Regions from separate parts of the Halomonas sp. DP8Y7-1 genome, predicted to be linked through region 1. Evidence: predicted binding sites of a transcription regulator. Region 1 holds the regulator's gene; the other holds the start of a gene.
The links. The regulator FNR, encoded in region 1, switches genes on or off when oxygen is low (the NO sensors DNR and NnrR bind a similar motif). The targets are predictions, from matches to a motif close to TTGATNTANATCAA.

Region 1 (4,185 bases):
CGCTCTGGCTAGGCTCGGTCGCCTCGATGCAGAGGTGGCAGAAGACCTCGGTGAGGCGCTGTCACTATTCAGTGAGCTGAGGCTCAAGGCCCAGCTCAGGTGCCAGCGCGATGATCTCCTGGCCAGCGACAACGTGGTGGTGCAGTCCCTCAACTCCCTGGAGCGTGACCTGTTGCGGGAGGCACTTCATCTAGTGAAGGAGTTCAAGGGCAGTCTGTCCCATCGTTATCACCTGGAGTATGCATGAGCGTCGAGGCATCGCCTCAGGGAAAACTGACCTGGCGTCAGTGGTTTCGTTTAGGAGAGTACCCCATGCTGCGAGCGATCAGACGTGCGGCCGACCGCCGTCGTCAAGCCGATGGCGATTTTGCCTGGCTTTTCAATCCCTACACCGGTGATGAGTTGGTGTCCATCGACTGCGAGACCACCGGCCTGGATACGCGTCGCGCCGAACTGGTGTCGATTGCGGCAGTGCGGATCCACGATGGGCGCGTGTTGACCAGCGAGTCGCTTGATCTGCGGCTGGAGACCCCGGCCAGCCTGGATGGTGATTCCATCAAGATTCACCGCCTGCGTGGGGTCGATCTTGAGGGTGGGATGCCGGTGCGTGATGCCCTCGAGACGCTGCTGGAATTCATCGGCAACCGTCCGCTGGTGGGGTGGTGCATCGACTTTGACCTGGCCATGCTCGATCGCTATCTCAAGGCGGAGTTTGGCTTCTCGTTGCCTAACGCCACCATCGATGTGGCGCAGCAGTACCGCAAGCGGATGCGGCGCAGCCATCCCGAACTTGAGCTGCAGCCGACTTTCGAACAATTGGCAGAGCGCCTGGGAGTGCCGATCATGGGACGGCATACCGCATTGGGTGATGCCGTGACTACGGCACTGATGCATTTGCGGCTGGACGCCGACGCGCTGGCCGAGTCGTCCCGATGATGCCATCCACGCCGCTGTCACGATGCGTGACCTGGGACGAGCAGCGTGTCAGGTGCCGTAACAGTCACCGTAATGGGGAGATCTTTGCATGAGCCTTCATGGTCTGATGATGTTGCTTGAGCCGACCTTGCTATCGCTTGGCCTGTTGGCTGTGATGGTGGCTTACTGCCAGTACTATCGCCGCACCCGTGACCTGTGGGGGATGGTCAAGTTCTGGGAGAAGCGTCTGACGCTGACGGTGAGTGAGCACGCCTGGCAACGCTTCGGCATCTTGCTGCTGTTGCTTGGTGTGGTGGCGCGCTATCTGCTGGCACTACAAGTCGTCTAGCCACAGGTCGTCTTGTCACAGGTCGTCTCTTCACAGGTCGTCTCTTCACAGGGCGGCTAGTCACAGGGCGGCTAGTCAAAAGCACCTTGGCCCAGGACACGCGGTTGTGAACCAGCTTAATCGCAGGGGTGAGTGGTTGCTGACTTCTTCGCCTGTGGCGGACGTGAGTGATAGACTAGCGGGTCTTCATTTTCAGCCGTGATGTGCCCTGCCCATGTCTGCTCAGCCCGCTTCCGCCTCCCTGTTTGATCCCCGTGTCCTCGACCGTCGTGATGCCGCGTCCCCGGCAGCTGACGACGAGCGCGCCCAGGCCAAGGCCAAGCGCGAGTTCAACAAGCTGCAGAAGCGTCTGCGGCGTCAGACCGGCAACGCCATCATCGATTACGGCATGATTCAGGAAGGCGACAAGGTCATGGTATGCCTGTCCGGCGGCAAGGACAGCTACACCATGCTCGAGATTCTCCGCAGCCTGCAGCGCAATGCGCCGGTGAACTTCTCCCTGGTGGCGGTCAACCTCGACCAGAAGCAGCCCGGCTTTCCCGAGCACGTGCTACCGGACTACCTGGACAGCATTGGCGTGGACTACCACATCCTCGAGCGTGACACCTACTCGGTGGTGAAGGAAAAGACCCCCGAGGGCAAGACCACCTGCGCGCTGTGCTCGCGACTGCGCCGAGGGTCGCTGTACGGTTTTGCGGAAGAGATCGGTGCGACCAAGATTGCCCTGGGACACCACCGCGAGGATATTCTCGAGACGCTGTTCCTCAACATGTTCTTCGGAGGAAGTCTCAAGGCCATGCCGCCCAAGCTGCTGTCCGATGATGGCAAGAACATTGTCATCCGGCCGCTGGCGTACTGCCGCGAGGCGGACATCCAGGCCTACAGCGATGCCATGGCTTTTCCGATCATTCCCTGCAATCTCTGCGGCTCGCAGCCCAACCTGCAGCGCCAGGTGGTGAAGGAAATGCTGGCAGAGTGGGAAGCCAAGCACCCAGGGCGCCTGGAGAGCATGTTCAAGGCAGTGACCAACGTGGCACCCTCGCAGCTGGCAGACCGCGAGCTGTTCGACTTTGAAGGTCTGGAGGCCGTGCAGGCGCATCGCCAGGCTCGGCGTATTGATATCGTTGACGCCGACTAAGCTCGCCTGAACACGCCCTGCTGAAGAGCCTCTGCTGAACATGCCTTGCTGAAAAGGCACTGCTGAAGCGCGAAGCGAGCTAGGGCCACATCACGCAGTGGCCCTCTTCAATGTCTGAACGCTCGTCCCGATAAGATAGCAAGAGGCCGCATCCTGGGATGCGGCCTCTTTTGTTGATGGAGCCGGTATATCGTCGCCCTACCTAAGGGGGGGGCTGGGCTCGTGGCGTGGCACGACGTCTATCGGTCGCTGTCGGCCGCAGGCCCTGTCAGCGCCGCGGATCAGCTGGCATCGGTGTCCGCCAGGTTCGACAGTGAGGCGAGGTCCAGGATATTGACCTCCCGTCCAGAGACGGCCACCAGGTCCTGCTGTTGAAAGCGTCCCAGAATGCGGCTGACCGTTTCGACGGCAAGTCCCAGGTGGTTGCCGATATCTGCCCGGGACATGGACAGGCGGAAGCTGAACGGCGAGTAGCCGCGGCGTCGGAAACGGTCCGACAGACCGAGGAAGAAGCAGGCCAGTCGTTGGTCAGCGGTCTTGCGCGACAGCAGCTGCATCATGCGGCGATCCTCGCGCAGCTCCTTGCTGAGGGTGCGGAACAGTTGCGCGCGTAGTTCCGGCAGCGTCTGGGTCAGGGCGTCAAGGCGATCGAAGGGAATCTCACATACGGTCGTGGTCTCGAGTGCCACCACGCTGCCGGGATATCTGCCGTCGTCTATGCCATCCAGGCCGACCAGTTCACTGGGCAAGAAGAAGTTGGTCAGCTGCGCTTCGCCACTACCCTCCGTGGTGATCTGCTTGAGGCTACCGGAGCGAACCGCGAAGACGCTCGTGAAGCGATCTCCCTGCTCGACCAGGCGAGTGCCCTTCTTGATCGGAGGATGACGGCGGATAATGGAATCGAAGCGCTCGAGGTCAGCGGTCTCCAGCGACAACGGAAGGCACAGGGAGCTCAAGCTGCAGGACTCGCAACGAGTCTCATGTAGCATGGGGCGCCGTCGATCTTGGGCCGATGGACTCATTCGCAGCTCCTGTGGGTCTGGGGTTCATGATGAGCAGGGCATGTAGGAAACTGGCTTACCCTTGCTGCATGCTATTGTCGCTATTCTACACACAGATATTAGGCCAAAGGTGCATATACCTCTTTTGCCTCAATAATCTGGCGGCGATATGATGGTCGTCAATTTCCTACAACTTGTAGGATATTCCATACAGCTAAACCGACAATCATGCCCGCTGCCATAAATCGTGTGGCAGGGTGTGCCAGCAAACTCTGCAGCTGACGCGCAGCAATCCCTGTTGTCACCAGTGCCGGCAGCGTCCCCAGGCCAAAGCAGAGCATGAGTAGTGCTCCACGGGCAGGGTCTGCGATGGCCATGCTCCATGCCAGCATGGAGTACACCAGGCCACAGGGCAGCCAGCCCCAGATGGCCCCGAGTGCAACCGCCTGAGGTAGCTTGACCACCGGCAACAGGCGACGTCCTGCTGGCTCCAGATACCTCCACAGGCGCTGGCCCAATGCCTCCAGCCAGCGTAGCCCTTTCCACAGGTTGGCAATGTAAAGCGCCATCGTGATCAGCATCAGGCTGGCAACCACCTGCAGCAGGTCCCGCATGCCCGGTGCCAGCGCCACCACAGAGCCTAGGCTTGCGACCATAGCGCCTGCCAGGCAGTAGCTGAACAGACGTCCCGAGTTGTAGCCAAGTAGTAAAATTCCTACACGAACAGGGTGGCGCATGCTCGGGGGAATGGCAAAGGTCAGGGCGCTCATTATACCGCCGCA
Region 2 (4,185 bases), on a different contig from region 1:
CCGATGGTGGGGGCATTGAGGTAGGCCAGGTAGAGATCGATAAAGGTAGCGCCCCGAGGGGGCCGCTGGCCGCTCAGGTAGTGTTCGGCGGGGGTGCCGATAAAGGCGTCGTCGACCTCGCCCTGGGTCAGCATCAGGTGGCCCAGGGCCCCTTGGGCGAGCAGTGCCGACCAGTCAGCGGGGGCGAAGATATCGTTACGAACGCTGGCAATCGGCCGCGCGGCGGGGTCTGCGATCAGTCCCAGGGCGGCAGCGACCTGGCGAGCCGAACGCATGATGGTGTCATTGACCACGATGACGGTCACGGTGGCGCCGGAGATGGCGTCGACATCCTCGCCCACCTCCAGCCGGGTCTCCACCGAGGCGCCCTGGTGCTGGCTGGCGAAGGTATCGAGCTTCTCGCCAGGAATACCCACCAGCATGATCGGTTCGGAGTGGTCGAGCACCTTGGCCAGACGCAGGCTGGCGCTGGGATCGATGGCGATCAGCAGATTGACCGGCTTGCCCGAGTAGGCCGGGATGGGGGCGACCTCGGCGCTCTCGAAGGCATAGCCGAGCAGTTCATCGCCGCGGTAGAGGGCATTGACCGGCCATGAAAGGCCCGGCACGGGCTCGCTGCGGTCGATACCGGGAAAGGTGTCCTGCATCAGGGAGAGATCCGCCTTGGCGCTGCCGAGCTCCCCTGGGTATTGGTCGAACTCGACCGCTTGGGCGGGCAGGCACAGACAGAGCGCCAGTAGCACCAGCGCGAGCGCGGCCAGCGCTAGGGTCGTCGAACTCCCTGGGCGAGAGCGGCCGACCGGCAGTGGGCGAGGGGCATGGGCCATAGGATGACCTCCTGTCGCGAAGCGCCCACGGGGCGCTTCGCTGGGTGGCCTAGCAGCGTCGTGATCTGTTGTCAGGGCGTCAGTGAGGAGTAGTAGGCGGCAATATCGGCGATGTCTTGATCGGACAGTGCAGCCGCCTGGGGGGCCATAATGGCGGACATGCCGCCGCTGCGCTGGCCGTCGCGGTAGGCCTTCAGCGCGCCTTCCAGGTAGGGCGCATTCTGTCCTGCCAGGTTGGGATAGATGGGGCCAGTGGCCTTGCCATCGGTGCCGTGGCAGGCGGCGCAGGCCCCGACCTTGGTTTCACCGGCGGCGGCGTCGCCCGCGGCGTGGGCAGCGAGGCTGAACAGACAGGCGGCGCCAAGCGCGGCCAGGGGGAACCATTTCATGATGAGCGCTCCTCGGGATTGGGTCTGCGGACGGGCAGCGTGGGCAAGGCATGCCACGCCGCCAGCCGAGTCTGTCCGGGGTCGTTGTGTCGGCAAGCAAGAGCTGCCGGCAACCCTTGGGACTCTCGAGTATTGGAGCGCTCAGCGACAATACCCTATGACGCTGGTCAACTTTAGCTAGGGAGAGGTAGTCGCTACGCACTATGCTTGATGGGGATCAAGGGAATCAGACAGGCATCATTGCGGTGGCGACCGTCATGCGCTAGCACCAGAGACCGACCTGCCTGAGGGTGACGTCCTGGTACTGATTTGATGCAGATCATGTCTGGCTTCGTCTATCGGAGCCAAGCCGAGATGACGTGAGACAATGCCGACAGATGCCGCCGTCGGGCGGTCGTGTCATGAGAGGCCTTGTCGATGTCATCCGATGTATTGCCGTTTCAGCGCAGCCTGGTCGAAAAGTATGATCTCCCCGGCCCGCGCTACACTTCCTACCCCACCGCGCCAAATTTCCATGCGGGCTTCGGTGTCGATGACTACCGACAGGCGGTACAACGCAGCCAGCAAGGAACGCCAAAGCCGCTCTCGGTGTACGTGCACGTGCCCTTCTGCGAAAGCCTCTGCTACTACTGCGCCTGCTCCAAGATCATTACCCACAATCGCGAGCGTGCCGCCGAATATCTGGGCCTGCTCAAGCGCGAGATCGCCCTGCAGGCCGAACTGTTCGATGGCCAGCGTGAACTGGCTCAGCTGCACCTGGGCGGAGGGACCCCCACCTTTCTGACTAACGCTCAGTTGGCTGGGCTGATCGACAGCCTGGCGCAACACTTTTCCTTCGCCCCAATGTCCCGTCGTGAATTTTCGCTGGAAGTGGACCCGCGCACGGTAACGCCCCAGCAGATACATGAATTGCGGGCCATGGGCTTCAATCGGTTGAGCTTCGGCATTCAGGACTTCGACCCCCTGGTGCAGAAGGCGGTGAATCGGCTGCAGAGCGAGGCCCAGGTAGCGGCGCTGATGGATGCCGCCCGGGAGGCGGACTTCGCCTCGGTGTCGGTGGATCTGATCTACGGGCTGCCGCTACAGACCCGCGACAGCTTCGATACCACGCTGGCCAAGGTGGTGGCCCTCAGGCCCGATCGTATCGCCGCCTACAGCTATGCTCACCTGCCGTCGCTGTTCAAGGCGCAGCGGCTGATCCGTGACGAGGACATGCCGCCGCCTGGGCGTAAACTAGAACTGCTCGAGCTGACCATCGAGCGGCTGACCCAGGCGGGCTACGTCTATATCGGCATGGATCATTTTGCCTTGCCCGAGGATGAGCTCAGTCTGGCCCGTGAGAATGGCACCCTGCAGCGCAATTTCCAGGGCTACTCGACCCATGCCCAGTGCGACATGATCGGCCTGGGGGTGACGTCCATCGGCAAGGTGGGCGATGCCTACAGCCAGAACGTCAAGACCACCGCCGAATACGCCGAGCACCTTGAGGCCGGGCGGCTGCCGGTGCTGCGTGGTTACCGACTGACCGCGGAGGACCAGCTGCGCGCAGAGCTGATCACTGCCCTGATGTGCCACGGCGAGGTACGCTTTGCCGAGTTCGAAGATCGTCATGGTATCCACTTTCAGCAGCACTTCGCGGCGGCGTTGAACCAGCTGGAAGAGATGCGCGAGGACGACTTGATCGAGATCAAGCAGGACGCACTCAGGGTGCGCCCGGCAGGCCGGCTGATGATGCGCAATCTGGCCATGGCCTTCGACGCCTACCTGGTGGCGGAAAGTGGGCGCTTCTCCCGTACCGTCTAGGATGCGCCGGACGGTTGGCGTCCCCGCCAGGTCCTCGCCGGTCCAGGCGTGACCGTTTATGCGCCAAAGGCAATTTAAAAACCGGGCCTTCCGTGTCCGGTTTTTTCGTTTATATTGTGCCGCCGGCCAAAAATTTAACTATATCTAGTAGAGCGATCGACCTTGGCCGTAACGCGCGTCGACGCCCTTGTTACCTCGTTTCTTTGCCGGCAATTTCATCGGAGACATGTGTTCATGACCACATCCGCCAAGGCCGCCGCCCTGTCGCAGGAGGTTCCCATGCAGGGTCCCTCGTATGATATCTGGGATGCCAAGTACCGCTTGAAGGACCGTCACGGCCAGCCCGTGGATAGCGACCTCCAGGCCACCTGGGAGCGCGTGGCCAAGGCGCTGGCTGCTGTAGAGGGCGAGGCCGCTGACACCTGGTTGCCAAAGTTTCGCTGGGCCTTGGAGAACGGTGCCGTACCGGCGGGCCGGATCACCTCCAACGCCGGCGCCGAGGGCTACAAGCCCGCCGTCAGCCTGATCAACTGCACCGTGTCCCGCACCATCCGCGACTCCATGCACGACATCCTCGACAGCGTGGTGGACGCCGGCATGACCCTCAAGGCCGGCTGCGGCATCGGCTACGAGTTTTCCACCCTGCGCCACAAGGGAGCCTTCGTGTTCGGTGCTGGTGCCGGCACCAATGGCCCCCTGGCGTTCATGGATATCTACGACAAGATGTGTTTCACCGTGGCCTCCGCCGGGGGGCGCCGCGGCGCTCAGATGGGCACCTTCGACGTTGGCCATCCCGATGTTCGCGAGTTTATCGAGGCCAAGCGTGAAGCCGGTCGACTGCGCCAGTTCAACCTCAGCCTGCTGATCACCGACGAGTTCATGGAGGCGGTGAAAGAGGACGCCGACTGGCCGCTGGCCTTCCCCCTGCACTCGGGCGAAAAGGGCGATATCGAGGACAAGGACCTGATCTACCGTGACTGGCCGCTGATCGAGGACGGCTACACGGTGGACGCCGAAGGGCGCGTGGCCTGCCGCGTGGTCGAGGTGATCAAGGCGCGCGAGCTGTGGGACACCATCATGCGTTCCACCTACGACTACGCCGAGCCTGGCTTCATCCTGATCGACCAGGTCAATCGCATGAACAACAACTGGTTCTGCGAAGAGAT

Region 2: a site for FNR is predicted at 1,526-1,539, ahead of hemN (oxygen-independent coproporphyrinogen III oxidase). Genes of this name have one in related genera too.

The regions. Positions count from the first base shown of each region.
Region 1 covers NZ_JAHVIN010000003.1:353,343-357,527, reverse strand. The annotation lists gene KUV41_RS03460 (DUF294 nucleotidyltransferase-like domain-containing protein) at 1-247, shown strand, start outside; gene KUV41_RS03455 (3'-5' exonuclease) at 313-936, shown strand; gene KUV41_RS03450 (hypothetical protein) at 1,025-1,264, shown strand; gene ttcA (tRNA 2-thiocytidine(32) synthetase TtcA) at 1,479-2,402, shown strand; gene fnr (fumarate/nitrate reduction transcriptional regulator Fnr) at 2,684-3,424, opposite strand; gene KUV41_RS03435 (sulfite exporter TauE/SafE family protein) at 3,583-4,185, opposite strand, start outside.
Region 2 covers NZ_JAHVIN010000004.1:149,867-154,051, reverse strand. The annotation lists gene KUV41_RS05295 (NosR/NirI family protein) at 1-827, opposite strand, end outside; gene KUV41_RS05290 (c-type cytochrome) at 899-1,216, opposite strand; gene hemN (oxygen-independent coproporphyrinogen III oxidase) at 1,634-3,019, shown strand; gene KUV41_RS05280 (adenosylcobalamin-dependent ribonucleoside-diphosphate reductase) at 3,254-4,185, shown strand, end outside.